4 regions of the Nocardia sp. NPDC004573 genome follow, and region 3 is predicted to be linked to each of the others. Evidence: riboswitches for the same ligand, from Rfam matches in the RefSeq annotation. Region 3 holds a riboswitch; each other region holds the start of a gene.
The links. Region 3 has a riboswitch for S-adenosylmethionine ahead of ACWEKR_RS11675 (rhodanese-like domain-containing protein). Riboswitches for the same ligand answer to the same signal wherever they lie in the genome.
Positions count from the first base shown of each region.

Region 1: linked by a shared signal. The riboswitch ahead of metX (homoserine O-acetyltransferase MetX) and the one ahead of ACWEKR_RS11675 (rhodanese-like domain-containing protein) in region 3 are both predicted to bind S-adenosylmethionine.
Region 2: linked by a shared signal. The riboswitch ahead of ACWEKR_RS15035 (hypothetical protein) and the one ahead of ACWEKR_RS11675 (rhodanese-like domain-containing protein) in region 3 are both predicted to bind S-adenosylmethionine.
Region 4: linked by a shared signal. The riboswitch ahead of ACWEKR_RS21720 (aminotransferase class V-fold PLP-dependent enzyme) and the one ahead of ACWEKR_RS11675 (rhodanese-like domain-containing protein) in region 3 are both predicted to bind S-adenosylmethionine.

Region 1 covers NZ_JBSGDA010000009.1:215,393-222,725, reverse strand. The annotation lists gene ACWEKR_RS17270 (NADP-dependent isocitrate dehydrogenase) at 1-1,084, opposite strand, end outside; gene ACWEKR_RS17265 (MFS transporter) at 1,436-2,935, opposite strand; gene ACWEKR_RS17260 (TetR/AcrR family transcriptional regulator) at 3,061-3,774, shown strand; SAM riboswitch class IV at 3,826-3,936, shown strand; gene metX (homoserine O-acetyltransferase MetX) at 4,121-5,278, shown strand; gene ACWEKR_RS17250 (winged helix-turn-helix transcriptional regulator) at 5,352-5,729, opposite strand; gene ACWEKR_RS17245 (nitroreductase family protein) at 5,799-6,446, shown strand; gene ACWEKR_RS17240 (DUF3017 domain-containing protein) at 6,485-6,787, opposite strand; gene ACWEKR_RS17235 (NAD(P)-dependent oxidoreductase) at 7,072-7,333, shown strand, end outside.
Region 2 covers NZ_JBSGDA010000008.1:43,456-50,788, forward strand. The annotation lists gene ACWEKR_RS15010 (phytoene desaturase family protein) at 1-1,128, shown strand, start outside; gene ACWEKR_RS15015 (carotenoid biosynthesis protein) at 1,125-1,985, shown strand; gene ACWEKR_RS15020 (LppM family (lipo)protein) at 2,066-2,848, shown strand; gene ACWEKR_RS15025 (glycosyltransferase) at 2,883-4,049, shown strand; gene ACWEKR_RS15030 (hypothetical protein) at 4,075-4,782, opposite strand; SAM riboswitch class I at 5,168-5,261, shown strand; gene ACWEKR_RS15035 (hypothetical protein) at 5,288-5,557, shown strand; gene ACWEKR_RS15040 (ABC transporter substrate-binding protein) at 5,621-7,240, shown strand; gene ACWEKR_RS15045 (ABC transporter permease) at 7,243-7,333, shown strand, end outside.
Region 3 covers NZ_JBSGDA010000006.1:43,291-50,623, forward strand. The annotation lists gene ACWEKR_RS11660 (amidohydrolase family protein) at 1-128, opposite strand, end outside; gene ACWEKR_RS11665 (FAD-dependent oxidoreductase) at 213-1,598, opposite strand; gene ACWEKR_RS11670 (Rv0361 family membrane protein) at 1,978-2,418, shown strand; SAM riboswitch class IV at 2,482-2,598, shown strand; gene ACWEKR_RS11675 (rhodanese-like domain-containing protein) at 2,613-3,029, shown strand; gene ACWEKR_RS11680 (O-succinylhomoserine sulfhydrylase) at 3,026-4,240, shown strand; gene ACWEKR_RS11685 (serine/threonine-protein kinase) at 4,262-5,782, opposite strand; gene ACWEKR_RS11690 (RpiB/LacA/LacB family sugar-phosphate isomerase) at 5,891-6,343, opposite strand; gene ACWEKR_RS11695 (type 1 glutamine amidotransferase family protein) at 6,433-7,062, shown strand; gene ACWEKR_RS11700 (MarR family winged helix-turn-helix transcriptional regulator) at 7,112-7,333, shown strand, end outside.
Region 4 covers NZ_JBSGDA010000014.1:46,961-54,293, forward strand. The annotation lists gene ACWEKR_RS21715 (Pls/PosA family non-ribosomal peptide synthetase) at 1-1,263, opposite strand, end outside; SAM riboswitch class IV at 1,937-2,050, shown strand; gene ACWEKR_RS21720 (aminotransferase class V-fold PLP-dependent enzyme) at 2,098-3,417, shown strand; gene ACWEKR_RS21725 (flavin reductase) at 3,430-3,981, opposite strand; gene ACWEKR_RS21730 (YbaK/EbsC family protein) at 4,109-4,585, opposite strand; gene ACWEKR_RS21735 (2-oxo-4-hydroxy-4-carboxy-5-ureidoimidazoline decarboxylase) at 4,640-4,960, opposite strand; gene ACWEKR_RS21740 (crotonase/enoyl-CoA hydratase family protein) at 5,154-5,975, shown strand; gene ACWEKR_RS21745 (hypothetical protein) at 6,164-6,406, shown strand; gene ACWEKR_RS21750 (inorganic diphosphatase) at 6,531-7,022, opposite strand; gene ACWEKR_RS21755 (D-alanyl-D-alanine carboxypeptidase/D-alanyl-D-alanine-endopeptidase) at 7,240-7,333, shown strand, end outside.

The DNA of each region.
Region 1 (7,333 bases), on a different contig from region 3:
CGTCCTCCAGGGTCTGCGCGAAGCCGATCACCTCGGGGGTGTTGTCCAGCTTGCCGCGATGCTCGAGCCCGCGGGTCCAGGCGAAGATGGACGCGATCGGGTTGGTCGAGGTCGGCTTGCCCTGCTGATGCTGGCGGTAGTGGCGGGTGACGGTGCCGTGCGCGGCCTCGGCCTCACAGGTCTGCCCGTCCGGAGTGAGCAGCACCGAGGTCATCAGGCCGAGCGAACCGAAGCCCTGGGCCACCGTGTCGGACTGCACGTCGCCGTCGTAGTTCTTGCAGGCCCAGACATAGCCGCCCTCCCACTTCATGGAGGAGGCGACCATGTCGTCGATCAGGCGGTGCTCGTAGGTCAGGCCCGCGGCGTCGAACTGGCTCTTGAACTCGGCGTCGAAGATGTCCTGGAAGGTGTCCTTGAACATGCCGTCGTAGGCCTTGAGGATGGTGTTCTTCGTCGACATGTACACCGGGTAGTTCTGCTGCAGGCCGTAGTTGAACGACGCCCGCGCGAAATCCTCGATGGACTTGCGGAAGTTGTACATGCCCATGACGACGCCGCCGTCCTCGGGCATCTTCACGACCTCGTGCACGATCGGCTCGCTGCCGTCGTCCGGGGTGAAGGTCAAGGTGACGGTGCCGCCCTGGAACACCTTGAAGTCGGTGGCGCGGTACTGATCGCCGAAGGCGTGGCGGCCGATGATGATCGGCTTGGTCCAGCCGGGAACCAGCCGGGGCACGTTCGAGATGATGATCGGGGCGCGGAAGATCGTGCCGCCCAGGATGTTGCGGATGGTGCCGTTGGGCGAGCGCCACATCTTCTTGAGGCCGAATTCCTTGACCCGCGCCTCGTCCGGGGTGATGGTGGCGCACTTCACACCGACGCCGTGCCGCTTGATGGCTTCGGCGGCGTCGACGGTGACCTGGTCGTCTGTCTTGTCCCGGTACTCGATGCCGAGGTCGTAGTACTCCAGGTTCACATCGAGATACGGGTGGATCAGCTTGTCCTTGATGAACTGCCAGATAATCCGGGTCATCTCGTCGCCGTCGAGTTCTACGACGGTGCCTTCAACCTTGATCTTGGACATGGATCTTCGTGTCCTCCTAGGATGGTGCCCTCATTGCACGGCCAGGCGAACACGCTTGTGAGCGGACCCCAGCTGTTCCAACAGACAACGTATATGTCCCGCGTTGTCGGCGAGACGTGTGGTGCAAACAAGACAAGCGTACTGCTGCCCGAGTCCTCACCGCACGGGCAGCCCCCGGAGTGAGCTGCGCCACCTTTGTTACCGATTGGTAGGTCGGCGACGACTCCCGGACGCATCCCCGCAACCGCCGTCGCCGCCATGATCCGCCTTCCTTCCAAGCCCGGCAACCGCCTGGCACACGACGAGGCCCGCGCAACATCGTGACGTTGCGCGGACCTCTCGGGCGGTGGATCAGACCGCGACCGGGATCCGGGCCCCCTCCTCGGAACCCTCGATGAGGTTCTCCGGCCGGTCCCGGATCATCAGGGCGATGATCGGGATGGCCGCGAGGAAGAACCCGGCGCCCACATAGAAGGCGACGTCGTAGCTGTGGATCGCGGCCCGCGCGGCCAGGTTGTCGATGCCGGGGTTCTCCTGCGCGAAGGACTTGGCGACCTGCACCGAGATCGTGGTCAGCAGCGCCGTCCCGACCGCACCGCCGACCTGCTGCGCCGCGTTCAGCAACGCGGAGGCGACGCCGGAGTCCTCTTCCTCCACCTGGTGCAGCGCGACCGTCTGCATCCCGACGAACAGCGGACCCATGCCGAGCGCGATGAGCACCTGAGCCGGCAGCACCCCGGCGAGGAAGCTGTCGCCGTAGCCGAGCTGGGCCAGCAGCAGCAGGCCGATGACGCCGAGCACGGCGCCGGCCAGCATCAGCGGCCGCGGGCCGAGCTTCGGGAGCAAGGCACTGGTGACACCGGCAGAGATCGCGATGCCCGCAGGGAAGGGCAGGAACGCGAAGCCCGCCTTCAGCGCGGAGTAGCCCAGCGTGATCTGGAAGTAGTAGCTCAGGAACAGGAACATCGCGAACATCGCGATCGGGATGAGCAGCGCGGCGAGGAAGGCGCCGCCCCGGTTGATCTCACCCGGAATGTGCAGCGGCAGCAGCGGGTTCGACGAGCGCCGTTCGATCGCGACGAAGGCGGCGAGCAGGACCAGCCCGGCGACGAGCAGCGCCAGGGTGCTGCCTGCCAGCCAGCCGTCGTCAGCGGCGCGGCTGAAGCCGTACACGATGGCGATCAGGCCGAGCGTCACCGTGACGGCACCGGGCACGTCGTATCCCCCACTACGCGGCGCGGGCACGTCCTTGGCGACCCAGGCCAGCGCGCCGAACAGCGCGATGAGCGCGATCGGGGTGTTGACCAGCAGGCACCAGCGCCACGACGCGTATTCGGTGAGTGCGCCGCCCGCGATCAGGCCGAGCGCCGCGCCACCCGCGGAGATGCCCGCGAACACGCCGAACGCGGTGGCCCGCTCACCCGGTTCGGTGAAGGTCACCGACAGCAGCGACAGCGCCGCCGGGGCGAGCAGCGCGGCGAACGCGCCTTGCAGCGCGCGCCCGGCGAACAGTTCCGCGCCGTTCTGCGCGAGGCCGGCCAGCGCCGAAGCGCCCGCGAAACCGATCAGGCCGATGATGAAGATCCGGCGCCTGCCGAGGTAGTCGGCCAGCCTGCCGCCCAGCAGCAGCAAGCCGCCGAAGATCAGCGTGTAGGCGGTGAGCATCCATTGCCGGTTGCCGTCGCTGATGTCGAGATCACGCTGCGCGAACGGCAGCGAGATGGTCACGATGGTGGCGTCCAGCACCACCATGAGCTGGGCCAATGCGATCACTGCCAGCGCGAGCCAGCGCGCCGAACCGGCCGCTTTTTGCGGCGCGGGCACCGCCGTTGCCGTTTCCGTCACGGTCATCTCCTCGTCCTCGTCGTCCGAGCTATCCTGTCATCGAGCGACATTTGTCGTCAAGAGAAAAATGTCGCATTACGACATTTGACCGTTAAGGACAGAAAAGCAGCAGGTTGCGTTAGCATGGGCACATGCTCGAGTCATCGGCGCCGATGGGCGCGAGCGCAGCGGCCGCCCGCGCCGCGGGCGCCCCACCGACCACAGGGCTGCGCGAACGCAAGAAGCAGCAGACGAGGTTGCGCATCATCGCGGCCGCCTTGGATCTGTGCGATACGCAGGGCTTCGACGCGACCACGATCGAGCAGATCGCCCACGTGGCGGACGTCTCACCGCGCACGATCAATCGCTACTTCGACAACAAGGAGGACATCGTCCTCGGCCCGGTAAAGGACTTCGGCCGTACCATCGCCGAGACGCTGCGCGAGCTGCCCCGCACGGGCAACGAACTCGAGGCGTTGCGCACGGCGTTCCTGCACGTGGTCGATCGAGCCGCCGCGGCGGGCGACGCCGATCCGCTGTCGTTCCGCCAGTTCCAGCAGATACAGCGCATCCTGCGCAGCAGCCCGTCGGTCAGCGCGCGCAGCATGGAACACGCCGACGACAAGAACACCGCGATCGCGGCGGTGGTCGCCGAGCGTCTCGGCACCACACCCGACGCGCGTCCCGTGCGGCTCATCGTCGGCACCTGGCAACTCATCGGCCACATCGGCATGGAATGCTCGGACGACACATTCCTGGACGAGGACCTTTCAGCCGCGGCCAGGGCGGGCCGCGCCGCGTTCACCGAGACCTACGATGAGTTCGTCCGCGCCTGCTGCGGGGCGCCGGGCGCCGCGGACCGGTGAGTTCGACGGAGGATTTCGGGCGCTGACCGCCGCCGGTTATGATGCCGGGCAGGTCATGAGTACCAGCGCCAAGCCCCGGCTCGCTGGTCGGCAACCCTCCAGCCGCGGTGGGGTGCTCCGGGTGATGACCTGGCTCCCGAGAGCCGGGAGCAAGCGCGTAACAGGAGGTCGCCGGCATGTGTTGTTGTTCGTCACCCACACACCGCTAACCCCTGCTGTACCGGCGAACACCTGCTTGGGAGCAAACCATGAGTGAATTCACCGCGCCCGGGGCCGAGCCCGCGCAGTGGTCTTTCCGCAGCGTGGACATTGCGGATGCGCACGCAGGTTCAGCGACGGCGGCGACGTGACCGTGGGTACCGAAGCGAACGCACGAACCTCCGGCGTCGCCCTGCCCCCTCCGGATGGGCGGCTCGGCACCATCGCCATCGGGGACGTGCGTCTGGAGAACGGCGCGGTCATCCCGGACGTCCACTTGGCGGTGCAGCGCTGGGGTGAACTCTCGCCCGGCCTGGACAACGTGGTACTGGTCGAACACGCGCTGACCGGCGATTCCCATGTCGTCGGCAAGCCCGACGACGTGCACCCGATGCCCGGCTGGTGGGACGGCATGGTCGGGCCGGGCGCGCCGCTGGACACCGACGAATGGTGTGTGATCGCGACCAACGTGCTCGGCGGCTGCAAGGGCAGCACCGGGCCCTCCAGCCTCGCCCCGGACGGAAAGCCCTGGGGCGCGAGGTTTCCCGAGATCTCCATCCGCGATCAGGTGACCGCCGAGGCGGCTCTGTTCGACCTGCTCGGCATCGAGCGGCTCGCCGCCGTCGTCGGCGGGTCGATGGGCGGCATGCGGGTGCTCGAGTGGATGGTGGGGGCGCCGGAGCGGGTCGCCGCGGCACTGGTGCTCGCGGTCGGCGCCCGCGCCACCGCCGACCAGATCGGCACCCAGACCACCCAGATCGCGGCGATCAAGGCCGATCCGGACTGGCAGGGCGGCGACTATCACGGCACCGGCCGCGCCCCGACGACGGGCATGGCCCTGGCCCGCCGGATCGCGCACCTGACCTACCGCACCGAATTCGAGCTGGATCACCGGTTCGAGAACAAGCCTCAGGACGACGAGGACCCGTGGCACGGCGGCCGCTACGCCGTGCAGAGCTACCTCGACCATCAGGCCGAAAAGCTGTGCAAGCGTTTCGATCCCGCCACCTACGTCCTGCTGACCGAGGCGATGAACCGTCACGACGTCGGTCGCGGCCGGGGCGGCATCGAGGCGGCGCTCGCGGCGACGCCGGTGCCGTGCGTGGTCGGCGGCGTCGACTCCGACCGGCTGTACCCGCTGCGGACCCAGCAGGAACTCGCCGATCTGCTGCCCGGCTGCGACGGGCTGGACGTCGTGCACTCGCGCGACGGGCACGACGGATTCCTCACCGAGGCGGCGGCGGTGTCGAAGCTGCTGACCGAGACCATGCGCCTGGCGCGCGCCGTGGTGCGGCCCGAACGCTGAGCGGTTCGGCCCGGCCGTCGATCGCCGCACAGTGCCCGGCGGCGTTCCGGGCGCTGTCCGCGTCGCCTTGCGCTCAGAGCGCCGCGCGCCGCCGCGCGGATTCGATCAGGTTGATGTTGGTTTCGATCCATTCCCGCAGCGCGGCGATCGGCGTGCGCAGACTGTGGCCGAGTTCGGTGAGCGTGTAGTCCACCCGCGGCGGGATGGTGGGATGCACTGTGCGAGTGACGAATCCGTCGTTCTCGAGTTGCCGCAACGTCTGCGTCAACATCTTCTGGGAGATCCCATCGATGCGGTGGCGCAGATCGGTGTAGCGCAGGGTGCCGTCGGCGAGCGCGTCGATGATGAGCACCGTCCACTTGCCCGCGATGTGGTCGAGAATCTCCCGCGTCGGGCACTTCGCGGAGTACACGTCGGCGGGCAGGCCGGAGCTTTCGACATAGGTGGACACCTATTGGAGTGTAGCGCACCGATTAGTGCCTTCTTCCTAAGAGAGTGTGACTCTCCGATAGTTAGAAATATGGAAACGCAAACACTTTCGGTGGCCGACGCGATCCGCGGGCGTCGCACGGTGCGCCACTACCGCTCCGATCCGGTGGCACCCGAGCTGATCGAGGAGTTGCTCGAGCTGGCGATGCAAGCGCCGAGCGCATGGAACATGCAAGACCGGTCGATCGTGGTGGTGACGAGTGAATCCGGCCGCGCCGCGCTGTCGGAGGCGGCGTTCGGTCAGCCGCAACCCACAGAGGCGCCGGTGGTGCTGGTCTTCGTCGCCGATGCCGCCGCCTGGCGAGCGGCCAACGCCGACATCGCCGAACTGGCCGGCCGCAACGGCGCGTGGAACGCCGAGTTCACCGCTATGTTCGACGCGCGCGCCGAGTACCTGACCTTGGAGCGGCACGGGCTGCTACGGGAGAACGCCGTCAAGAACGCGATGATCGCCGCCACCTACGCGATGCTCGCCGCCACCGGTCTCGGATTGGCCTCGGCACCGATGAACGGCTGGGACCCCACGCTCGTGAAACAAGCCATCGGCATCGGCGACCGCGACGATCTCGCCATCGCGGTGCTGGTCACCATCGGCTACAGCGACACCGTCCCGCCCCACCCCGGGCGCCGCCCGCGCGCGCGAACTGTTTTCGCCGAGCGATATCCCGCTGCCCGCTGATCGCCAGGGCGGCCCGGCCCGGCCGGGTCGCCCGCGCCTCAGCCGACGCCGAGCGTGTTGATCGTGGCCGCGAGAAACAGGATGCTCGATCCGAGCAGGGTCAGCGCGCCGACGTCGAAGGGCTTGCTGCGCACCGCGAGCAGCCCCACCCGCGCGGTCGGCAGGCACAGCCGGAACGCCGCCGCCAGCAACGTCGCCCCCCCGAAGAAGAACGCCCCGCGCCGCCACCGATCGGACGCGACGAAAACCACCGCCACCACGATGACCAGCGTCACAACCACCATCGGCAGATGGGAACGCAAGAACTCCGCCCCCGGACTGCGTCGCCTGGCGACAGGCATGTCGGCATCGGTCACGCCCCGATTCTTGCAGACCTGCCCGCGTCCGGTCCGCCGGAGGTTCCGCGAGCTTGGCTGTCGCGCCCATGGCGACCGCCTCGATGGCGACGGCCGATGGTGACTCCGGTCACTTGGGCCGGGTTCCACTCCCGGCCACCTGGGCGCTTACCTGAACGTGCGGAACTGGTGTCGAAAGTGCGTACTTGTCGTCGTCGCGGGCTGAGCAAACACTCGGTCGTGGTCAGGAAGCCGTGAGCCCTACGGGCACAGCGCGCGAGGGGAGTCGCATGAACGATCGGACAACCGCGGTGACCGTGCTCGGCACGGGTTCGATGGGTTACGCCCTCGCAGAGGCTCTTCTCGCGGCGGGATATTCGACCACCGTGTGGAATCGCAGCCCGCAGCGAGCGTCTGCGCTGGTGGCCGTGGGCGCGCGTCAACAGCTCGCCGTCGCCGATGCCATCACCGCCAGCCCGCTGATAATCACCTGCCTGACCACGTTTCAAGCGACCCGCGACACTTTGACCGCTGCCGACACCGAGCTGAACG
Region 2 (7,333 bases), on a different contig from region 3:
AGACTGGTGCGGTCGTTCTGGGGTCTGGAGGCGAAGGACGGCGGCAGCGCCCTGTCCAGGGAGTTCCTGCAATCCGGTGACGCGCTGCTGGACGCTTGCTTCGAGGACGAGCGGTTGAAGGCGTCGCTGGCGTGGTTCGGCGCCCAGTCCGGTCCGCCGATGTCGGAGCCGGGCACGGCGCCGATGGTGGGGTTCGCCGCGCTCATGCACACACTGCCGCCGGGGCGCGCGGTCGGCGGCAGCGGGGCGCTGACCACGGCGCTGGTGGCGCGGCTGCGGGCCGACGGCGGGGTGGTGACCGCGGGCGACGCGGTGTCCGCGCTGCGCCGCGACGGCGAGCGCTGGCGGGTGCGCACCGTGTCGGGGCGAGAGCTGCGCGCGGACATCGTCGTCGCGGGCTGCCATGTGCTGACCACGCTGGAGCTGCTGCGCGCCGACGGCTTCGACGGCGCGCTGCTCGACAGTTGGCGCAGGCGCATCCGCGTGGGGCCCGGAATCGGGATGGTGGTGCGGGCCGCCACCACGGCGCTGCCTCGTTATCCCGGCAGCCCGGTCGACCAGTCCGCCCGCGGCCTGCAATTCCTGGTGTCCGATCGCGCGCAGTTGCGGCGAGCGCACGGCGCGGCGCTGGCCGGGGACCTGCCGCCGCGACCGGTCGTCCTGGCCATGAGCTTCAGCGCCCTCGACCCGACCATCGCGCCGCCCGGCGCGCATCAGGTGTCGCTGTGGGCGCAGTGGCACCCCTACCGCCTGTCCTCCGGCGCCGAGTGGGCCGATCTCGCGCAGCGCGAAGGCGAGCGGATCATCGCCGAAGTCGACTCGTACGCGCCCGGTTTCGCGGACACGGTGACGCACACCCACGTGCAGACGCCGGTGGCGCTGGAGCGCGAACTCGGACTCATCGGCGGCAACGTCATGCACGTGGAGATGTCGCTGGACCAGATGATGCTGTGGCGCCCGCTGCCCGAGCTGGCGGGCCAGCGGGTGCCCGGCGCGCGGGGGCTGTATCTGACCGGCGCGTCCACCCACCCCGGCGGCGGCGTCTCCGGCGCGAGCGGCCGCACGGCCGCCGCTCTCGCGCTGCGCGATCTGCACCGGCGCGGCCTGTCGCGATGGCTGCGCCGATGACGGGTCCGGGTGACCCGCCGCCCGCCGCCACGAATCGGGCGGCATCCGGCCGGTCGGCGGACTCCCGGTCCCCGTATCGCTCGGCGGCCTTCTTCCTACCGCTGGTCCTCGTCGTCCTGACGGTTGCCGCGCAGATCGGATATCCGCTGGCCACGGGTAGCGCGCGGGACCGCGTCACCGTGGCGGTCGTGGTGCTCTCCGCCGCCGCCGCGCTGGCGCACGCGACCGCGACCAGGGGCTTGCGCTACGCCGTCGGCTTCCTGGTCATCGTCTCCGGCATCGGGCTCACGGCGGAGGTGATCGGCACCGCGACCGGCGTTCCGTTCGGCTGTTACCAGTACGCGGCCGACCGGCTCGGCCCCGCATTGCTCGAGGTGCCGCTGCTCGTCCCGCTGGCCTGGACCGGCGGGATGTATCCGGTGTGGGTGGTGGCGGGGATGGTGTCGCGCCGCACGGCCGCACGGGTCGTGGCGACGGCGGCGGGCGCGGTGGGCTGGGACCTGTTCCTCGATCCGCAGATGGTGGCCGACGGACAGTGGACCTGGTGCGACACCAGCTCCGGACTACCCGGACTGGAGTGGATACCGGTGACGAACTACCTGGGCTGGTTCGCCGTCGCGCTGCTGATGGGCGGATTGCTCGCGATCTGGGAGCGGGCCGCGCCGGATCCCGCGCCGGCGCGCAGCCGCGCTGTCGCGCTCACCGTCCCGGTGGCCTTGTTCCTGTGGACCTGGATCGGATCCGCGCTGGCCCACGCGGTGTTCCTGGACCTTCCGTCGTCCGCCGGGTACGGCTTCGCCGGCATGGCTCTGCTGGGCGTCCCCCTGCTGGTCGTCCTGGCTCGCGCGCGCCGCTGACCGGGCCCGCATAGCCGCGTGGGGCACGCCGACGCGCGCTGCGACTGGCGCGTTTCATTACCGGCGGTTGGCCTGGCACGATGTCACCCGTGCAGCCGAGTCCCGTCACCACGAAATCCGATGCCACGGACCTCGCGCCGCGGCGGGCCCGACGCCGCCGCGCGCGCGTCGCTTCGGTCCTCCTGCTCGCGGCGATGCTGGTCCCGATGCTCGCAGGCTGCCTGCGGGTGCAGGTCTCAATGGGGGTCTCGTCCAACGACCGGGTGTCCGGACGGATCGTGGCCGCCGTGGTGCCCGCCGACCCCGGCGACAAGGGCCCGCAGCTGAAGGCCCCCGAAACGCTGGCGGCCAAGGTCCGGGTGGAGCAGTACGCCCAAGACGGATACGCAGGCAGCCAGGTCTTCTTCGAGGACTTGACCTTCGGGGAGGTGCAGCAGCTCGGGCAGCTGTCCGAGCAGACCCAGGGCATGTTCCAGTTGCAGTTCCAGCGCACCGGCGACCTGGTCAGCCTGAGCGGGCGGGTCGATCTGAAATCCGTGCCGCCGCACGGCTCGGACGTGCAGTTCACCGTCGCGTTCCCGGCCCGCGTGGCCAAGACCAACGGCAACCGCGAGGGTGACAATGTCGTCTCCTGGAAGCTGCCGTCGGGCGACGTCTCCAAGCTGCACGCCGAGGTCAGCTACGCCGACCCGAATACCCGCTCGTTCGCGGGCTGGGCGGGCATCGCGGGCGGGATCACGCTGGCGGTGGCCGCCATCGTCGCCGCGATGGCGTACATGGACCGCAACCCCGCCGCGCCCGGTGCGCCGGAAGTCGGCTTCTCGCCGAGCCGCTGGTGGCGCTCGGTGACCCAGAATCGCTGAGCGGCGGGTCGGTGTGCCGGGATAGCGTGACCCCATGGTGAGTGCCGACCTGCCGAAGACGTTGCGTGCGAACTCGATTCTGCCTGCCTGCGCGACCGCGGTGGCTGCGCTCGGCGCGGGGTTCGCGCTATACAACCGGCTCACCCTGCGGCGGTTGACGAACACTCCGACGACGGTGATCGAGCCGGTCACCGTCTGCGTTCCGGCGCGCAACGAAGCCGACCGGCTGCCCGATCTGATCGCCGATCTGCGCGCCCAGGTGGGCGTACCGCGCCTGGCGGTACGGATCCTCGATGACGCCTCCACCGACGGCACCGGTGCGGCCGCGGGCGCGGCCATCGATGACGACCCGCGCTTCACCCTGCTGCGCACCGAGTCCGATCCCGTCCCCGGCTGGACCGGGAAGGCCGCCGCCTGCGTACGTCTGGCCGAGGAGGTCTCGACACCGGTGCTGATCTTCTTGGACGCCGACGTGCGGCTGGCGCCGCAGGCGCTCGCGGCGGCGGTCGGCGCGCTGCGCGCGGGACGAGCCGCGCTGGTCTCCCCATGGCCGCTGCAAGTGGCCGCATCCGTGGCGGAGGCCGTCGTGCAGCCCCTGCTGTGCTGGTCGTGGGCCTCGACGTTGCCGGTGGCCGTGGCCGACCGGAGCCTGCGGCCCGCGACGGCGGTGGCCTGCGGTCAGTTCCTCGTGTTCGACAACGCCGCCTACCGCGCGGTGGGCGGTCACACGGCGGTGGCCGGGAGCGTCACCGAAGACCTCGACATCGCCCGTACGCTGCGGCGAGCCGGTCACTCCACCGCGCTGGCGACCGCGGGAGGGCTGGCGCGCACCAGGATGTATCGCGGTGCGGCCGAAGTGGACGCGGGCTACACCCGGTGGCTGTGGTCGGCCTACGACGGCACGATCGCGGGTGGAGCGGCGGTGGGACTCGTTGCGGCGCTTGCATATTGGTCGCCGCCCGTGGCGGCGATCGTCGGCCGGGGCGCGGTCCGCCGGATCGGCCTGATCGGCTGGCTCGCCGCCGTCGCCGGGCGACTGCTGGCCCGGTCGACCGAAACCGGCGGCCCCGTGAGCCGCGCGGATGTGGCGGCCGCCGTGGCACATCCGGTGTCGGTGGCGGCGTATCTGCTGCTGTGGGCGCGTTCGCATCGGGCCCGTCGCCGCGGCACGGCGCGCTGGAAAGGTCGCTCGCTGACCTGAGCGGCCGCGCCGCGGCCCGCGGAACTCACGGCACCGCGGTGATTCCGACCGTCGGCAAGAACATGCAGGACTTGGCGCCGTTGTGCACCGTGCCGAATACCGCGGCGAGAACGGTGCCCTTGCCGGTGTCCACCGGGACCGCGCGCACCCCACCCATCGGGAGGGACGCGACCAGGAAGTCCCGGATCGCCTGCTCGGCCGCGGGCCGCAGGTCCGCGGGAACGGCCGCGGGGATCATCGAGCGGGCGACCTCCGGCAGCGGCCCCATGGCCGCCGTGCCGCCGCGGCCGGTGCTCAGGTTGAGCCATGCCACCTGCATGCCCCCGGTGTTCGAGCCGTCCGGTCCGAGACCGTAGGGCACGAAGGTGAACATGGCCTGCCCCGCTTTGACGGCGCTGAGGTCTTGGCCGGGAATCTGCACGGTGTTCTTCGGCCAGGGCCCCGGGATGGCGCCCGCCACGGCAGGAGCCAGACCGGCCGTGGTGTTGTCGAGGCAGAATGCCGACGCGCTCGGATAGGCGAAGGGCTGGATACCGAGGGCGCGCAGCGCGTCGATCGCGGCTTGGTAGGCGCCGAACAGGTCACCGGGGGCGGCGACCGGCACGGAGTGTTCGGAGAACGCGGGAAGCGCGGCATCCGGAGCCGCGAACGCGGTGGCCGGGCCGGCGAGCGCGAAGACGATGGAACTGGTCGCGACAGCGGACAACTGGGTCAGACGGCGCAATATGGTCACGAAACCTCCTCATCGGCGGAACGATCGAGGGGCACAGTACTCCGGCAAACGCCTCCAACAGCCCGGATTTGGCATAGCAATTTCTTGGCGAGTCCTGTTTGCCCGGAACGAACTTCCGCGTGCCCGACCGGCGTTCCCCGGCGCTGGCGATAGTCGTATGCTGCATCGGGCCGCCGGATCCCGCCACCGCACGCTCGCCTCCGCGACGCGACCAGGCCCCACGCCGCCCGCGAGCGATCAGCGTATCCCTGGTTACTCCCAAGATCCGAGGCATCGGCGTCGGCAAGGTCTACGCTCACGCTGATTACTTCCCTTGTTCCGGCCTTCCCTTGCTGGGCATCATGATTCGGCTCGCCCCCGACATTCGTTGCCGAGGGTTCGGCGCCAACCATCCAGAGCGACCGAGAGACCTGGCTCGTCGACGTCGCAGCAACCCCCCGGTCACCGGGTGCGGGTGCTTCCGCCGGGATCGATGGAGGAACGAAGTGATCATCGAGGACCCGTCGTGAGCGCGTCCACGGCACCTGACGCCGCCCCCGAAACCCGCGCGCCCATGGAGCCGGACCAGGCCGCCGCCCCGTCCCCGCGTCCGCCCATTCCGGCACGACGCCCACACACCAAGAAGGGCAACGGGCTGATCACCGCCGTGCAGCACGCGCTGGCCCACGCCATCGAGCACGGCGCCTACCAGCAGGTGATCGACCGCTGGGGCCTGCGGAGCGAGACGGTCACCGAATCGCGGATCAACCCGCCCGGACTGCCGAAGAAGCGCTGAGCCGATGACACACCCCGCCCAGGGCGAGCCGTTCGCCCGCACCGAAGTATCTGGAGTTGCCCCGTGACCCGAACCCGTCACCGAATCGTCGCGCTGGCCTGCGCGCTCGCCGCGGCCACCACCGTGGCCGCCTGCGGCAGTGATTCGGCCGCGCCCGGCGGCGACGCGGGCCCGCCCCAGCCCGGCGGCACCCTGCGCTACGGCCTGTCCCAGGCGCCGACCTGCTCGGATCCCGCCCAGGCGGGCACCAACCAGACGCTGTACGTCACCCGGCAGATCGTGGACTCGCTGACCGACCAGGACCCGGCCACCGGCGAGCTGAAGCCGTGGCTGGCCCAGAGCTGGGAGGCGAGCCCCGACGCGAAGGTCTTCACCTTCCATCTCGTCGACGGCGTCACCTTCAGCGACGGCACGCCGCTCACCGCCGAATCAGTGCGCAACACCTTCGACTCGGTCGTGAAGCTCGGCTCGGGCAAGGCGCCGCTGGGCAGCAGCTACCTCACCGGCTACGTCGGCACCACGGCCGTGGACCGGCTCACCGTCCGGGTGGAGTTCAGCAAGCCCAACGCACCGTTCCTGCAGGCGTCCTCGACCGCCGCGCTCGGCATCCAGGCCGACGTGACCACGGCCGAGCCGGCCGAGCAGCGCTGCCTCGGCGACAACGTGGGCAGCGGACCGTTCACCTACGCGGCCTACCGCCAGGACGCTTCGGCGACGCTGGTCAAGCGCACCGGCTACCGCTGGGGTTCGGCGGTGTTCGCCCACCGCGGCGAGGCCTACCTGGACAAGATCGAGTTCACCGTGGTGCCCGAATCCGGGGTGCGCACCGGCAGCCTCGCTTCCGGGCAGCTGGACGCGATCAGCGACGCGCTGCCGCAGGACGCCCCGCAGATCGAGGCGGCGGGCGGCCGGGTGCTCAGCACCGCCAACCCGGGCGTGCCGTTCGGTCTGCAGCCGAACGTCACCCGCGGGCCGTTGCGCGATCCGGCGGTGCGCCAGGCGCTGCTGCCCGCGATCGATCGCAGGCAACTGGTGGACACCGTCCTCGGCCCGCAGTTCAAGCCCGCCACCAGCACGCTGGCCGGCACCACCCCCGGCTACACCGACCTCTCGGCACGCCTGGCCTACGACCCGGCGAAGGCGCGCACCATCCTCGACCAAGCCGGGTGGGTCCCCGGCGCGGACGGCATCCGGGCGAAGAACGGTGCGCGATTGTCGTTCTCGGTGCTGTTCAGCCAGGTGTTCGCGGGCAACCAGGCGATCCTCGAACTGGTGCAGCAGCAGCTGCGGCAGGTCGGCGTCGAGTTGAAGCTGGACCTGGTATCGGTGGCCGAGACCACGGCGCGGCAGAACAGCAAGGACTTCGACACCTCCTACGGCAACACCACCCGCGCCGACGGCGACATCCTGCGCACGTCCTTCGGCCTCGACGGCCGCAATCTCAACGCGCGCGGCCCCATCCCCTCGTTGGACGACGCGCTGAACGGCCAGGTCAGCACCACTGACACCGCGACACGCAACAGGCTCATCCGTACCGCGCAGGAACAGGTGCTCGACGCCGGACTGCAGATTCCGACCGTCGAGCTGTCCCAGGCGATCGGGGCGGGCGCGAACACGCGGGATCTGAAGTTCGAAGCCTCGGCGCGATTGCAGTTCTTCGACACCTGGCTGAGCGGACGCTAGCCATGGCACGCTATCTGGCCCTGCGGGCCTTGCAAGCGGTCTGGGTGCTGTGGGCGGCGTTCACGCTCTCGTTCGTGGTGCTCTACCTGCTGC
Region 3 (7,333 bases):
CCGCCGGCGACGTCGTACCGCGACATGCGCTTGCGGTAATCGGCGATGGTGAACGGGTCGGGCAGGTAGCCCTCGTTCTCGGCCAGCGGAAACCGCGGGTCGAAGATGTGCAGGTGGGCATCGAACACTTGTACAGAATGCCTCAGGGTCGAATTTTCCGCTGCCACACCGGGGGTGTGGCGATGGCAGCGGAATCTGGCGCCGCGGTGTGATCAGACCTTGTGCGGTTCGCTCGCGCGCAGCATGTCCTCGCGCTCGACGACCTTGACGCGCTCGCGGCCCTCGGGTTCGCCGAGGGAGCGCTCGTGCGCGTCGAGGCGGTACCAGCCGGCCCAGGTGGTGAACGGGATGCCCTTGCTTTCCAGGAACTCGGTGACGGCCTCGGGTTCGGGCCGTTCGGCCGGGGTGAAGCCCGGAGCGTCGTCCAGCAGGCAGGCGATGGTCTCGTTGGCGTCGCCCTTGGTGTGGCCGATCAGGCCGACCGGGCCGCGCTTGATCCAGCCGGTGACGTAGGTGGCGGGCAGGTAGCGGGCGGCGCCGTCGGCGTTCTCGTCGGCGAGCACGCGGCCCGCCTCGTTGGGCACGGTGCCCGCCTGGTCGTCGAACGGCAGGTTGGTCAGGTTCTGCGACAGGTAACCGACGGCGCGGTACACCGCCTGCACATCCCAGTCCTTGAACACGCCGGTGCCCTTGACGTTGCCGGTGCCGTCGAGCTGGGTGCGCTCGGTGCGCAGTCCGACGACCTTGCCGTTCTCGCCGAGCACCTCGGCGGGGGACTCGAAGAAGTGCAGGAACAGCTTGTGCGGCCGGTCGCCGGCGTCGCGGATGGCCCACTGCTCGAGGGTGTTGGCGACCATGTCGACCTGCTTGGAATGGCGGCGCGCGGCCTCGGAGCCCTCGTCGTAGTCGATGTCCTCGGGATCGACGATGACCTCGATGGTGGGCGAGTGGTCCAGTTCGCGCAGTTCCAGCGGGGTGAACTTGGCCTGCGCGGGGCCACGGCGGCCGAAGACGTGGACCTCGACGGCCTTGTTCGCCTTCAGACCCTTGTAGACGTTCGGCGGGATCTCCGTGGGCAGCAGTTCGTCGCCGGTCTTCGCCAGCACGCGCGCCACGTCGAGGGCGACGTTGCCGACGCCGAGCACGGCGACCTTCTCCGCGTCCAGCGGCCAGGTGCGGGGGACGTCGGGGTGGCCGTCGTACCAGGAGACGAAGTCGGCGGCGCCGAAGGAGCCGTCCAGATCGATGCCGGGGATGGGCAGGGCGCGGTCGGCGTTGGCGCCGGTGGAGAAGATCACCGCGTCGTAGAACGCCCGCAGGTCGTCGAGGGTGATGTCGGTGCCGTAGTCGATGTTGCCGAGCAGGCGCACCTGCGGCTTGTCCAGCACCTTGTGCAAGGCGGTGATGATGCCCTTGATGCGCGGGTGGTCGGGCGCGACGCCGTAGCGGATCAGCCCGAACGGGGCGGGCATGCGCTCGAACAGGTCGATGCTCACCTCGGCGTCCGACTTCATCAACGCGTCGGCGGCGTAGATCCCGGCCGGTCCGGCGCCCACGATCGCGATGCGGAGCGGGCGGGCTGCACTCTGTTCGGTCATCTCTTTACGCGCACCTTTATGGTCGAAACAATTAAGGACGTCAGGCTTAGCTTAGGCTAAGTTGACGCACCGGCTCTCTCGCACCCGTCCGGTGCGGACGCCGGCGATGCCGGCTCGTAGCTGCACGGTGCTCCGTTCGCCGCGGCGAAGAGCTGCCGATTCGCTATGACAGCAGGCCGCCGTCCCGCGATTCTATCGGGATGGTCGATGCCCTCCCGCGTCGGTGCGTGAACTCGGCAGATGCCATCGAAAGCCACGATCGTGGCTTACCCGCTCGGGTGCGACCTATCGCGGCCGACGCGATCTGCCCGCCCTGCCGCCGCGGTGGCAGCCAGGGGCCGCGCGCTGGATACCGGCGCCGACCAGGGATCATCGAGTCATGACCGAACAGCAGCCGGAGGACGAGATCGTCCGCGTCGATCAGACCGACAAGCGCTCGGTGGTCCCGTTCGTGGCGGCCGCGGTGGTGGCGGCCATCGTGCTGATCGCGATCGTGCTCGGCGGTGTGCTGTCGCCCGCTGAGAAAAATGTCACACAGTCCGACCGCATCGCGGCGGCCGTACGCAACTTCGTCGACGGCGCCAACCGCAGCGACGCCGTGCCGCCGCCCGGCACCGCGTGCCGGGATTTCGACGCGAGCCGCTCGCCGCTGGCGGGCCAGGACGGCACCGGAAAGCCGGTCGAGATCACGAAAATCGACAACCCCATGGTGGACGGCGACCGCGGGAAGGCGACCGTGACCACGACGGTGGGCGGCCGGGAGGCGACGTCGACCTGGAATCTCACCAGGTCGGGCGGCAAGTGGCTGGTCTGCACCTGAGCGCTCGCACGGTCCCGGCCACCGTTTGACAGGGTGACCCGGGTCGGTGCAATCTCAGTCGAAGGTCATGAGAACCAGTGTCAAGCCCCGGCATTGCTGGTCGGCAACCCTCCTCCGCGGTGGGGTGCTCCGGGTGACGACCTGGCGGCGCCTCGGTCCCGGGCGCGGCAAGTGCGGATTCGCAGGAGGTGCACATGAGTTATGCCGGTGACATCACTCCGCAGCAGGCGTGGGAACTGCTGCGCGACAATCCCGAAGCCGTCCTGGTGGACGTGCGGACGGAAGCGGAATGGAAATTCGTCGGCGTTCCCGACACGAGCTCGATCGACCGGCCGACCGTACTGATCGAATGGGTCGATTCCACCGGTGCGCGCAACGAGGCGTTCGTCGAGCAGTTGAAGCAGGCGCTCGACGGTCACGACCCCGACGCTCCCGTCGTCTTCCTCTGTCGCTCCGGTCAGCGTTCCGTGGGCGCGGCGATCACCGCCACCTCGGCGGGTTACCGCACCTCCTACAACGTGCTCGAGGGCTTCGAGGGTCCGCTGGACGAATTCGGGCATCGCGGCGGCGCGGGCTGGCGTGCCCTCGGACTGCCCTGGCGGCAGTCGTGATCACCGGCGGCGCGTTCGACAAGCCGCTGCCCGACGGCGTCGGTCCCGCGACGCTCGGCGTGCGCGGCGGGCTGCGGCGCTCCGGTTTCGAGGAGACCGCCGAGGCGCTCTATCTGACCTCCGGCTTCGTCTACGAGAGCGCCGAGGCCGCCGAGGCCGCGTTCACCGGCGAGGTCGAACACTTCGTCTACTCCCGCTACGGCAACCCGACGGTGGCCATGTTCGAGGAGCGGATGCGCCTGCTCGACGGCGCCGAGGCGTGCTTCGCGACCGCCAGCGGCATGTCCGCGGTGTTCACCGCGCTGGGCGCGTTGCTGGGCGCGGGCGACCGGCTCGTCGCCGCGCGCAGCCTGTTCGGTTCGTGCTTCGTGGTGTGCAACGAGATCCTGCCGCGCTGGGGCGTGGAGACCGTCTTCGTCGACGGCGAGGACCTCGAACAGTGGGAACAGGCGCTGTCGGTGCCCACCCAGGCGGTGTTCTTCGAGACGCCCGCAAACCCGATGCAGACCTTGGTCGACGTGCGCCGGGTGACCGAGCTGGCGCACGCGGCGGGCGCGAAAGTCGTGCTGGACAACGTGTTCGCCACTCCTCTGCTGCAACGCGGCTTCGAGTTCGGCGCCGACGTGGTGGTCTACTCGGGCACCAAGCACATCGACGGCCAGGGGCGGGTGCTCGGCGGCGCGATCCTCGGCGCCGCGGACTACATCGACGGCCCGGTGAAAACGCTGATGCGCCACACCGGTCCGGCGCTGAGCCCGTTCAACGCGTGGACGCTGCTCAAGGGCCTGGAGACGATGCCGCTGCGGGTCCGCCATTCGACCGAGTCCGCCTTGCGCATCGCCCGCTTCCTGGAGAGCAACCCGGCCGTGAACTGGGTGCGCTACCCGTTCCTGGAATCACATCCGCAGCACGCTCTGGCCACCGGCCAGATGAGCGGGGGCGGCACCGTGGTCACCTTCGAATTGAACGCGCCCGAAGACCAGGCGAAGAAGCGTGCTTTCGAGGTGCTCAACCGGCTGCGCATCGTCGACATCTCCAACAACCTCGGTGACGCCAAGTCCCTGATCACGCATCCCGCCACCACGACACACCGCGCCATGGGCCCCGAAGGCCGGGCCACCATCGGCCTGACCGACGGCGTCGTGCGCATCTCGGTGGGTCTCGAAGACGTCGAAGACCTGCTCGACGACCTCGATCACGCCCTTTCCTGACCCGAACGTCGCACGGACCGGTCAGCGGACCGGCAGGGTGACGCCGGGCGACGACGGGGCGCCGTGCAGGACCACGTGGCTTGCCGCCTCGTCTTTCTTGTCGTTCTTCTTGCCGTTCTTGTTCTTGTTTCCCGGCAGGTCGAAGGCCAGCCGGATCGTGCCGACGCGGCCGGGAGCGATTCGCGCGAAATCATCGCCGGACGGATTGAGTTCGGCGGTGCCCGCCGCGTCGGGCGGAACGGAGCGGCCGCCGGTGGTGACCAACCGTTGATCCGAGATGACCAGGGTTTGTTCCTGGTCGGACACGTTGGTGACGGTCAGCGTCACGGTGGTGCGGGAACCATTCGCGGTCGCCGCACCGGTCACCGCGAAAGCGAAATTCCCGTCGCGCGCGGCGGGCACCGAATCGGCGGGTTGCCCGCCGGTCGAGGGCAGCGACGGGTCGGTCGGCGTGGTGGCTTCGGGCGTCGTCGGACCGGCGACGGGTGCGGACCCGATGTCGATGCCGCCGCTCAGCAGCCACAGCGCCCCTGCGGCGACGAGCACCGCCCCTGCGGCGAGAGGTATCCATCGGCTCTTATGCCGGCGATCGCGCGGCCCCGGCGCCGGTGACCAGTCCCCGGGCGTCGGCTGTGCCGAGGTGTCGGCGGGCATGATCCGGGTCGCCGGTAGGCCGTTCGCTGTCGGGGAGCGCACGGCAGGCGGACTCGCAGGCACGTGCGCGGACCGGTTCAGGGCCGCCGACGCCGCCGCGGCGAAATCACCCGCGCTGTCGTAACGTGCGTCCGGCTCTTTCGCCATACCCCGGGCGATGACGTCGTCGAGCGCGGCCGGGACACCGCCGACGGCCCGCGAGGCGCGCGGTGGTCCGCTCATCAGGTGTGCGCGCATCTGCTGCGCGGGGTCGCCCGCGCCATAGGGCGGTTGTCCGGTGAGCGCTTCGTACAGGACGCAGGCCAGTGAGTAGACATCGGAACGCGCATCGGCCGTGCCGGTGAATCGCTCCGGCGCCATGTACCCCAGCGTGCCCACCACCAGTCCGGTCGCGGTGAGCGCGGTGCCGTCGGCGGCGCGGGCGATGCCGAAGTCGATCAGGTACACGAAACCGCTGGTGTGCAGGAGTATGTTGCCCGGCTTCACATCGCGGTGCACGAGTCCGGCCGCATGTGCGGCATCCAGCGCCTCGGCGGCCTGGGCGATGACGTCGACGGCCCGGTTCGGTGGAAGGGGGCCGGACTTCAATCGGGTGCCGAGGTCGATGCCGTCGATGTAGGCCATCTCCAAGTACAGATGACCGTCCACCTCGCCGAACGCGTGAATGGGCACGATGTGCGGGTTGCGCGCCCGGGCACCCGCTCGCGCTTCCCGCTCGAACCGCTGCCGGTAGAGCGAATCGGCGGTGAACGCCGCCGACAGCACCTTGAGGGCAACGGCACGGCCGTCGTGGTCGTGGGCCAACCACACCTCACCCATGCCGCCACGACCCAGCAAGCGTTCCAGGGAATAGTTCCCGAACGCGCCACCGGCGCTCTGCGCGGACATGTCTCGACCGTATCGCCTGGGTCGCGTCGCGAGTGTTGGCGGGCGGTCGTCGCTCACCGGAGGTCGGCGGTGCCGCCGGGTGCCGGGCGAAGACGGCAGTGTCCGTCGTCAGGCATCGGCGGTGCGTTCGATGTCGGCGAGATGGGCGATGTTGGCCTGGTCGTCGGGGGACGAACTCGGGTCGGTGGTGAACCAGGCGTCGAGGATCTCGCGGAGTTCGGCGCTGGAGGTGGAGCGCAGGCTCAGGGCGAGGACGTTCGCGTCGTTCCAGGTGCGGGCGCCCGCCGCGGTCGAGGCGTCGGCGCAGAGGGCGGCGCGGACGCCGGCGACCTTGTTGGCCGCGATCGAGGCGCCCGTGCCGGTCCAGCAGCAGACGACGGCTTGGTCGGCGTGCCCGGAAGCGACGTCGCGGGCCGCCGCCTCGCTGGCCCACGCCCAGTCGTCGCGCTCCTCGTCGGACAGCGCCCCGTGCGGCACGATCTCGTGCCCGCGCTTGCCGAGTTCATCGACCAGTTCCGCGGCTACCCCCACCCGCTCGTCCGCCGCCACCGAAATCCGCATGCCCCCAGCGTAGTTGCCGGTCCGTCGTGTCGGTTCGCCTTCGGCTGCGGGTATTGACAGTATACTGTCAAATATGACAGCATACTGTCATGGCAACGAAGACAGTGCACATGGCCGTTTACGACACGCTCGCCGACTGGGAGGTGGGCGCGGCCACCGCGCACATCAACAAGCCGAGCTGGCATCGAGAGCCGGGAACGTGGCGGGTCCGGACGGTCGGTCCGACCGCGGAGCCGATCACCACGATGGGTGGGCTGCGCATCGTGCCGGACGTCGTGCTCGCCGACCTCACGCCCGCGGACAGCGCGATGCTGATCCTGCCGGGCGCGCAGACCTGGGAAGGACCGGAGCTGGATCCGTTCGCGCGCAAGGCGTGCGAATTCGTGGGCGCGGGCGTTCCGGTCGCCGCGATCTGCGGCGCGACGTTCGGGCTGGCCAAGGCGGGTCTGCTCGACACTCGCAAGCACACCAGCAACGTCGCGGAATTCCTCGTCTACAGCGGATATTCGGGCGCGGACCACTACGTCGAGGCGCCCGCGGTCACCGACGGTGACGTGATCACCGCCGGCGCGAGCGCGCCGTTCGAATTCGCGCGCGAGGTGCTCGGCAGGCTGGGCGTGTACGAGCCGCACGTGCTGGACGGCTGGTATCGATTGTTCGCGCACGCGGATCCGGCAGGCTGGGCCGTGCTCGCGGAGTACGACGCGCAGCACGCGTGAGCGATAATCGCCGGTGATCCGGCCGGATCACGGCAGCGGGAGGCGACGCATGACCCCTGAACAGGAACTGTTCGCCGCGGCGGCGATCACCTCGTTCCGTTTGAACGGTCAATTCCTCGCGGTGGCCGAGGATCTGGCGCGCCCGGCGGGCCTGACCGCCGCGTGGTGGCAGGTGCTGGGTGCGGTGACGCGCGCGCCGCTGTCCGTCGCGGGCATCGCCCGCGAAATGGGCATCACCCGGCAGAGCGTCCAGCGCATCGCGGATCTGCTG
Region 4 (7,333 bases), on a different contig from region 3:
GATCTCGCCGAGTTCGATGCGCCGCCCACCCAGCTTGATCTGATCGTCGGCGCGGCCGAGGAAAACGAGGCCGGCGCTGTCGTTGCGCACCAGGTCGCCGCTGCGGTACGCGCGCTCCCAGCCGACGGAGGCCAGTGGCGCGTATTTCTCGGCGTCCTTGACCGGGTCGAGATAGCGCGCCAGACCGGCGCCGCCGATGACCAATTCCCCGGATTCACCCTCGGCCACCGGGTTACCCGCCTGGTCCACCACGACCAGGTCCCAGCCGTTGAGCGGCAGGCCGATCCGGATGGGCCACCGGCCGTCCAACCGTGCGGCGCAGGCGACGACCGTGGCTTCGGTGGGGCCGTAGGTGTTCCACACCTCGCGCGCCGAATCGCCGCTGCTCGCCAGACGCTCGGCGAGTTCCGGCGGTACGGCCTCGCCGCCGAAGATGAGCAGGCGCACCGCCTCCAGGGCCTCCACCGGCCAGGTCGCCGCCAGGGTCGGGACGGTCGAGACCACGCTGATCTCCCGCCGCACCAGCCAGGGACCGAGATCCGCGCCGGTGCGCACCAACTCGCGCGGGGCAGGCACCAGGCAGGCGCCGTTGCGCCAGGCCAGCCACATCTCTTCGCAGGACGCGTCGAACGCGACCGAGAGCCCCGCGAGCACCCGGTCACCGGGACCGATCGGAGCATCGCGGAGGAACAGGTCGGCTTCGGCGTCGACGAAGGCGGCCGCGTTGCGGTGGGTGACGGCAACGCCTTTCGGCGTGCCGGTGGAACCGGAGGTGAAGATGATCCAGGCGTCGTCGCCGGGGCTGGGCAGTGCCGACCAGGTTTGCTCGCGCTGTTGCTCGGCCGCGCGGATGCCCGCGGCCGTGGTCTGGATGCCCGCCGCGGTCACGATCGCGGTGACCTGCGCCTCGCCGAAGACCAGCTGCGCGCGCTCGTCCGGGTCGTCGGCGTCGACCGGCACGTACGCGGCGCCGGAGTACAGGACGGCGAGGATGGTCACGTAGAGGCCGCGGGTGCCCGAGGGCATGCGCACGCCGACCCGATCGCCCGGTCGCACGCCCGCCGTGGCGAGACGGGCCATGGTCTTCTCGATCTCGACGACCAGCTCCAGATAGGACAGCACCACCTCGCCGTCATCGATGGCGGGGGCGTCGGGATGGGCGAGCGCCGTCGCGGTCAGGATGTCGACGAGCGTTCTCGGTTCGGGTGCGCGGTCGCCGCGCGACAACGGGCGCGCCGGCGCGTCGACGTCTGTCTCGAGCATGGTGCTCTGCGCACCTCCCATCGACTTGCCTCACACTTCCCGTTGTTGTGTCATATCTGGGTTACCAAAGGGCAAACGCCGCGTTGGCCAGTTGTCCACGGTACCCGGGGTTGTCGTCGTTTGTTGTTCACCGGACTGGCCGTCGGATCGGCCGGTCGCGTGCTCGTTGTTGCAGGTGGGCCGGGTATTTGCCGCTCCGGCAGGGCAACTCGCTGGTCGGGGGTTCGCCTTCGGGTTCGCCGGGAGATCGCTGAATCGAAAGTGTGATTCCGCTCATCGAAGCGGACGTGAACTACCCCCTGTGTCCGGGCTCGCGGCGACGTATGTTTCAGCCGGTCGCGGAGGGAGTCCGAGCAGCCCGACGCCGATCGGATCGGTCGGCCCAAGCGGATCCGACGAGGGCGCCAGGAAGTCACGCCGCGCGGAATCGCACTCGCGTCGGGGTCGCAGCGGCCCCGCGGTAACCGCCGAGCGAACCGCGCGGGAGTATGCCGTCCGCGCGGCCCCCGGTTGCCGAGCGACGCGACGAATCCCGCGGCGGGCGCGGCTCGCGTGTCATCGTGGGGGTGCTTGTAATGGCTCGCGCGCGGTGGTTATCTCCACGCGGTGCTCGTGCGGACTCGGGGTCCAATGTGGTTGACAGTGCCGGGGCGCGTCTGCCACTCTCGGGTCAGGTCATGAGTGCCAGCGCGAAGCCCCGGCTTGCTGGCCGGCAACCCCCCTCCGCGGTGGGGTGCTCCGGGTGACGACCCGGCCGCCGCCCGACCGGGCGCGGCAAGCGCGGACTCGATGAATCATTCGATCGCGGGTCCTCTAGCCGACGGGATTCACGTGATGACTACTGCTGTCGACAACACCTGCGCCGCACTCGCCCGAGTCTCCGGTGACGAACTGCGCGTGCCCTTGGTGCAGGGCGGAACCGCCACCTACGCCAACTTCGACTACGCGGCAAGCGCGCCGGCATTGGCCCAGGTCACCGACCGGGTGCAGCAGCTGCTGCCGTTCTACGCCAGCGTGCACCGCGGCGCGGGATACGCCTCCCGGATCTCCACCGAGTGCTACGAGGCCGCCCGCGGGTCGGTCTCCCGCTTTCTCGACGCCGCCGACGATCAGGTGGTGGTCTTCACCCGCAACACCACCGACTCGCTGAACCTGCTCGCGTCCTGCGTCCCCGGCGACACGGTGGTGCTCGACATCGAGCACCACGCCAACTTCCTGCCCTGGACCAGGCGAGGCAGGCGCGTGGTGCAGGCCGCCGACACGGTCGAGGAGACCATCGGCAGGCTGGTCGCCGAACTGTGCAGCAGGCCCGCCGCATTGCTCGCGGTGACCGGTGCGTCGAACGTGACCGGCGAGGTGCTGCCGCTGGAGCGGCTGGCCACCATCGCGCACCAGTGCGGCGCCCGGATCCTCGTGGACGCGGCTCAGCTGGCGCCGCATCGGCGGATCAGTCTGCGCGACACCGGGATCGACTATCTGGCGTTCTCCGGGCACAAGCTCTACGCGCCGTTCGGCGCGGGTGTGCTGGTGGGCAAGCGGGATTGGCTCGACGCGGCGCGGCCCTATCTGGCGGGCGGCGGCGCGGTCCGCGAGGTGCGCACCGACGAGGCCGAATGGGCGCAGGCGCCGCAGCGGCACGAAGCCGGATCGCCGAACGTGCTCGGCGCCGCCGCGCTGGCCGCCGCCTGTGATGCGCTCTGTGCCATCGCCGCCGAAACCCTTGTCGCGCAGGAACACCGGCTCGCCGACCGCCTCCGCGACGGCTTGGCCGCGATTCCCGGCGTCCGATTGTTGCGCATCTGGATCGACAGCCTCGACTCCGTCGGCATCGTCGCGTTCACCCTCGACGACTTCGCTCCCGGCCACGTCGCCGCCTATCTCTCCGCCGAACACGGCATCGGCGTCCGCGACGGGCGTTTCTGCGCCCACCCCCTGCTCACCCGCCTCGGCTTGGACGGCGCGCTGCGCGCCAGCATCGGCCTCGGCACCACGTCCGCCGACGTGGACCGCCTGATCGAGGCGATCGCCACCCTGGCGCGCACGGGCCCCGCCTGGGATTACGCCGCCGAGAACGGCGTCTGGAACCCCACCCCGGAAACGCGTCCCTTCACCTCCACCGCCCCCACCGGCGCGGCTCCCTGCCTCGTCGGCTGAGGACGCCCGGGGTCAGTCGCCGAGGGCGGTCGGCCGGTAGTAGCGCCCGTTGTAGTACAGCAGTGGCGCGGCGGCGGGCTTCTCATCGGTGTTGTCGTGGACTCGGGTGACCAAGCCGACGACGAAGGTGTGGTCGCCGATGGGGATCAACTGGTGCACGGTGGCGCGCAGCCAGATGGGAGTGCCGTGCAGGACCGGTTCGCCCGTGTCGAGTGTCGTCCACAGGCTGCGGTCGGTGAAACGCTCCTCGGCGGTCCGGGAGAACCGGTGGGCCAGGTGCTGCTGGTGTTCGCCGAGGAAGTGGATCACGACGGACGCGGCGTCCAGCATGGCGGACAAGCTGGAGGAGGTGTGCGCGATGTTGAACGACACCAGCGGCGGGTCCAGCGACAGCGAGGCGAAGGAGGTCGCGGTGAAGCCGACCGGCCCCCGTGGCGAAGTCAACGTGACGACGGTGACGCCGGCCGGGTAGTGGCGCATGGAGGCGCGATATTGCTCCGCGGTGATGCCGCTCAGATCATCGGGGACCCGCAGATCCGTCTCGGGTCGTGGTGCGTCGGTCACACCACGAAACTACGCCCCACCCCGGTCGGCGAGTGGCGGCATACGTTGCCCGACCGTCGGCACAACGCCGGACCGGCGACTCGCGGGCACCGGCAGCGGGGTACGCGCCCGACGTGATTCGCGCGAGTCAGTCGACGTCGATGGGCAGCCCCGCCGTGATTCGCAGCAACTCCGGAAACGAGGTGCGGAAGATGGTGTTCGGATGCCCGCCCGCGGCCCAGAGCTCCCGGTGGCGCGCCAGCGCGTTGTCCACCCAGGTAGGCAGATTGGTCGGGTGGCCGACCGGTGCGACACCGCCGATCGGCTGGCCGGTCGCTCGGCGCACCATGTCGGCGGAGGCGCGGGTCAGTGTGCCCTCCAGGCGCGCGCCGGTCTTCGCCAAGTCGACCTGATGCGCCCCCGAGACCAGCAGGAGCACCGGGTCGTCGTCGAGCAGGAACACCAGGGATTTCGTGATCGCCCCCACATCGACGCCGAGCGCTCGCGCGGCGTCCGCGGCGGTATGCGTCGGCTCCGGCTTGGCGACGATGAGACCGTGATGACCTCGGGAGATGAGGGTATCCGCGACCCGGCAGGCGACCGGTGGCAATGACGACCTGCGCATCTCACCAGGGTAGAGCGAGTGCGGGCGGTATGCCGGGCGAGTCGCGCGGTCCGTTCAGTATTCCGGGTAGCCCTCGGGCGGCCCGAGCATTCCGGCGATCCGCGCACGGGTGATGCGCGCGAGTTCCGTCACCACGCGCGCGGAGACCGGTTCGTGCGCAACGGCTTCGAAGGCCCGCTCGAGATCGCGCTGGGACAGTGCGAGCAATTCGACGTCCGCCATGGTCAGCAGCGCGTCGTGATCCGGATAGGGGCGGGCGTCGGCCAATCGCTCCGCCCACGTGACATTGCAGCAGCATTCGTACAGTGCGTGAATCGCGCGACCGCGCGGCAATTGGTTGAACCGGTCCAGGCCGATTCCCCGGTGCATCAGCATGAGCTTCTCCGAACCCGATGACTGAGGTCTGCCGATGGGACAATGATCCGCCGTCGCCGTGGCAGGCAACCAGCGCACCGCAGGCGAATTTGCACAGGATTTACACGCTAGGCGATTTTGCCGGTGAGTCCGGAAGCCACGCAGGTCACCGGGTCGGGACACGGGCGAGGATCTGTCTCGATACGCTGTACAAATGACAGATTGGCAGGCTTTCACCGTCGAAACCAAGGATCACGTCGCGCAGGTGACGTTGATCGGGCCCGGCAAGGGCAACGCGATGGGTCCCGACTTCTGGCGCGAGCTGCCGGAGGTCTTCCAGCAGCTGGACGCCGATCCCGAGGTGCGGGCGATCGTGCTGACCGGGTCGGGGAAGCATTTCTCCTACGGCTTGGACCTGCCCGCGATGAGCGGCACGTTCGGCCCGCTGCTGGCCGATCGCGCCCTGGCCGCGCCGCGCACCGACTTCCTCACCGAGGTGCGCAAGATGCAGGCCTCGATCACGGCCGTGGCGGACTGCCGCAAGCCGGTGATCGCGGCGGTGTCCGGCTGGTGCATCGGCGGCGGACTGGACCTCATCGCGGCGGCCGACATCCGCTACGCCAGCGCGGAGGCCAAGTTCAGCCTGCGGGAGGCCAAGGTCGCGATCGTCGCCGACGTGGGCTCGCTGCACCGGCTGCCCGGCATCATCGGCGAGGGACACCTGCGTGAGCTCGCTTACACGGGCAAGGACATCGATGCCGCTCGCGCGGAGAAGATCGGCTTGGTCAACGACGTCCTCCCGGACCAGGAAACGGCGCTGGACGCGGCGCACGCCACCGCCCGCGAGATCGCCGCGAACCCGCCGTTGGTGGTACAGGGCGTCAAGGACGTGCTGGATCAGCGGCGCAAGGACGAGATCGCCGCGGGACTGCGCTACGTCTCCGCGTGGAACGCCGCGTTCCTGCCCTCGGAGGACCTCACCGAGGCGATCAAGGCCGTCTTCGAGAAGCGCACGCCCGAATTCCGCGGCCAGTGACACCGGCGGTGCGCCCGCACCCGGCGAGCGCGCTGTGCCGAGCCCCCAAGGGGTGGGTATCGAGGGTGGGCAAGGTGATTCGCCTCAGGGTTGCCTTGCCCTCACCCTAGGGGTGGCTGTGCGGGGCGCCGATCGTCCATATCGTTTGGGACGTCGGAAATTTCGCCTCGCATTCAGGAGCAAGAACAATGCGTATCAAGTCCATCCTCGCCGCTGGTCTGCTGGCCACCGCTGCCGTCGCCGGGGTGTCGACGGCCGCATCGGCCTCTGCCGCGCCGGTTTACCAGGAGGTCGCCTACGGCGGCACCTACGTCGGCACGTACGCCACGCTGAGCGCCTGCCGGGCCGACGGCGAGTCGCCGAGCACCGGCGGCTACTACTGGGAGTGCATCGAGTCCTGGGACGGCTGGGACCTGTACATCTACTACTGAGCCAACTGACACCGAGAAGGGGCATCCGGTATCCGGGTGTCCCTTTTCGCCTTTCGCAGCGCGAAAGGCAGAGCGGGGAGTCCGGCCTACCGGTCTCCCCGCTCGCGTCGTGCCCGAAAGGCTTTCAGTGCCCGCCCTGATCCTTCAGGCGCTGGATGGACGCTTCCACCTCGGCCTCGGCCTCGGCCCGGCCCACCCACTCCGAACCCTTGACGTACTTGCCGGGCTCCAGGTCCTTGTAGCGCTCGAAGAAGTGCTTGATCGCGGCCAATTCGAACTCCGGGACGTCCTTCAGATCCTGGATGTGGTCCCAGCGCGGGTCACCCGCGGGCACGCACAGGATCTTGTCGTCGCCGCCTGCCTCGTCGACCATCTTGTACATCGCGACCGGGCGGGCCTCCACGATCACGCCGGGAAACACCGAATCGGGCAGCAGGACCAGCGCGTCCAGCGGGTCACCGTCCTCGCCGAGGGTGTTCTCGATGTAGCCGTAGTCGGCGGGATAGACCATGGACGTGTACAGGAACCGGTCGAGCCGGACCCGGCCGGTCTCGTGATCGACCTCGTACTTGTTCCGGGAACCCTTGGGGATCTCGATGGTGACGTCGAACTCCACGCCATCTCCTTCGTGCGTCGGGGCCGAGCTCGGCGACTCGGCTGCTTTTCGGCGACTGCCGACTCGGCCGCTGCGGAGTGTGCCGACTCGCCAGGTTGTTCGGGGGAACGGTTGCGCAACGAGGATAGTGTGGTCGTCGGGGACATGGGTGCGGCAGGCGGCTGCTGCGGGAATCGGTCAGGAGAGCGGCGGCGACGTGTTTGGTGGCAACGAGAACATCGGTGGGCTGGCCGCCCGGCGGCGCCGCAACAGATGGATCTGGATCTCGAGCTCGATGGTCGTACTGATCGTCGCCGCCGCCGTGGCGCTGC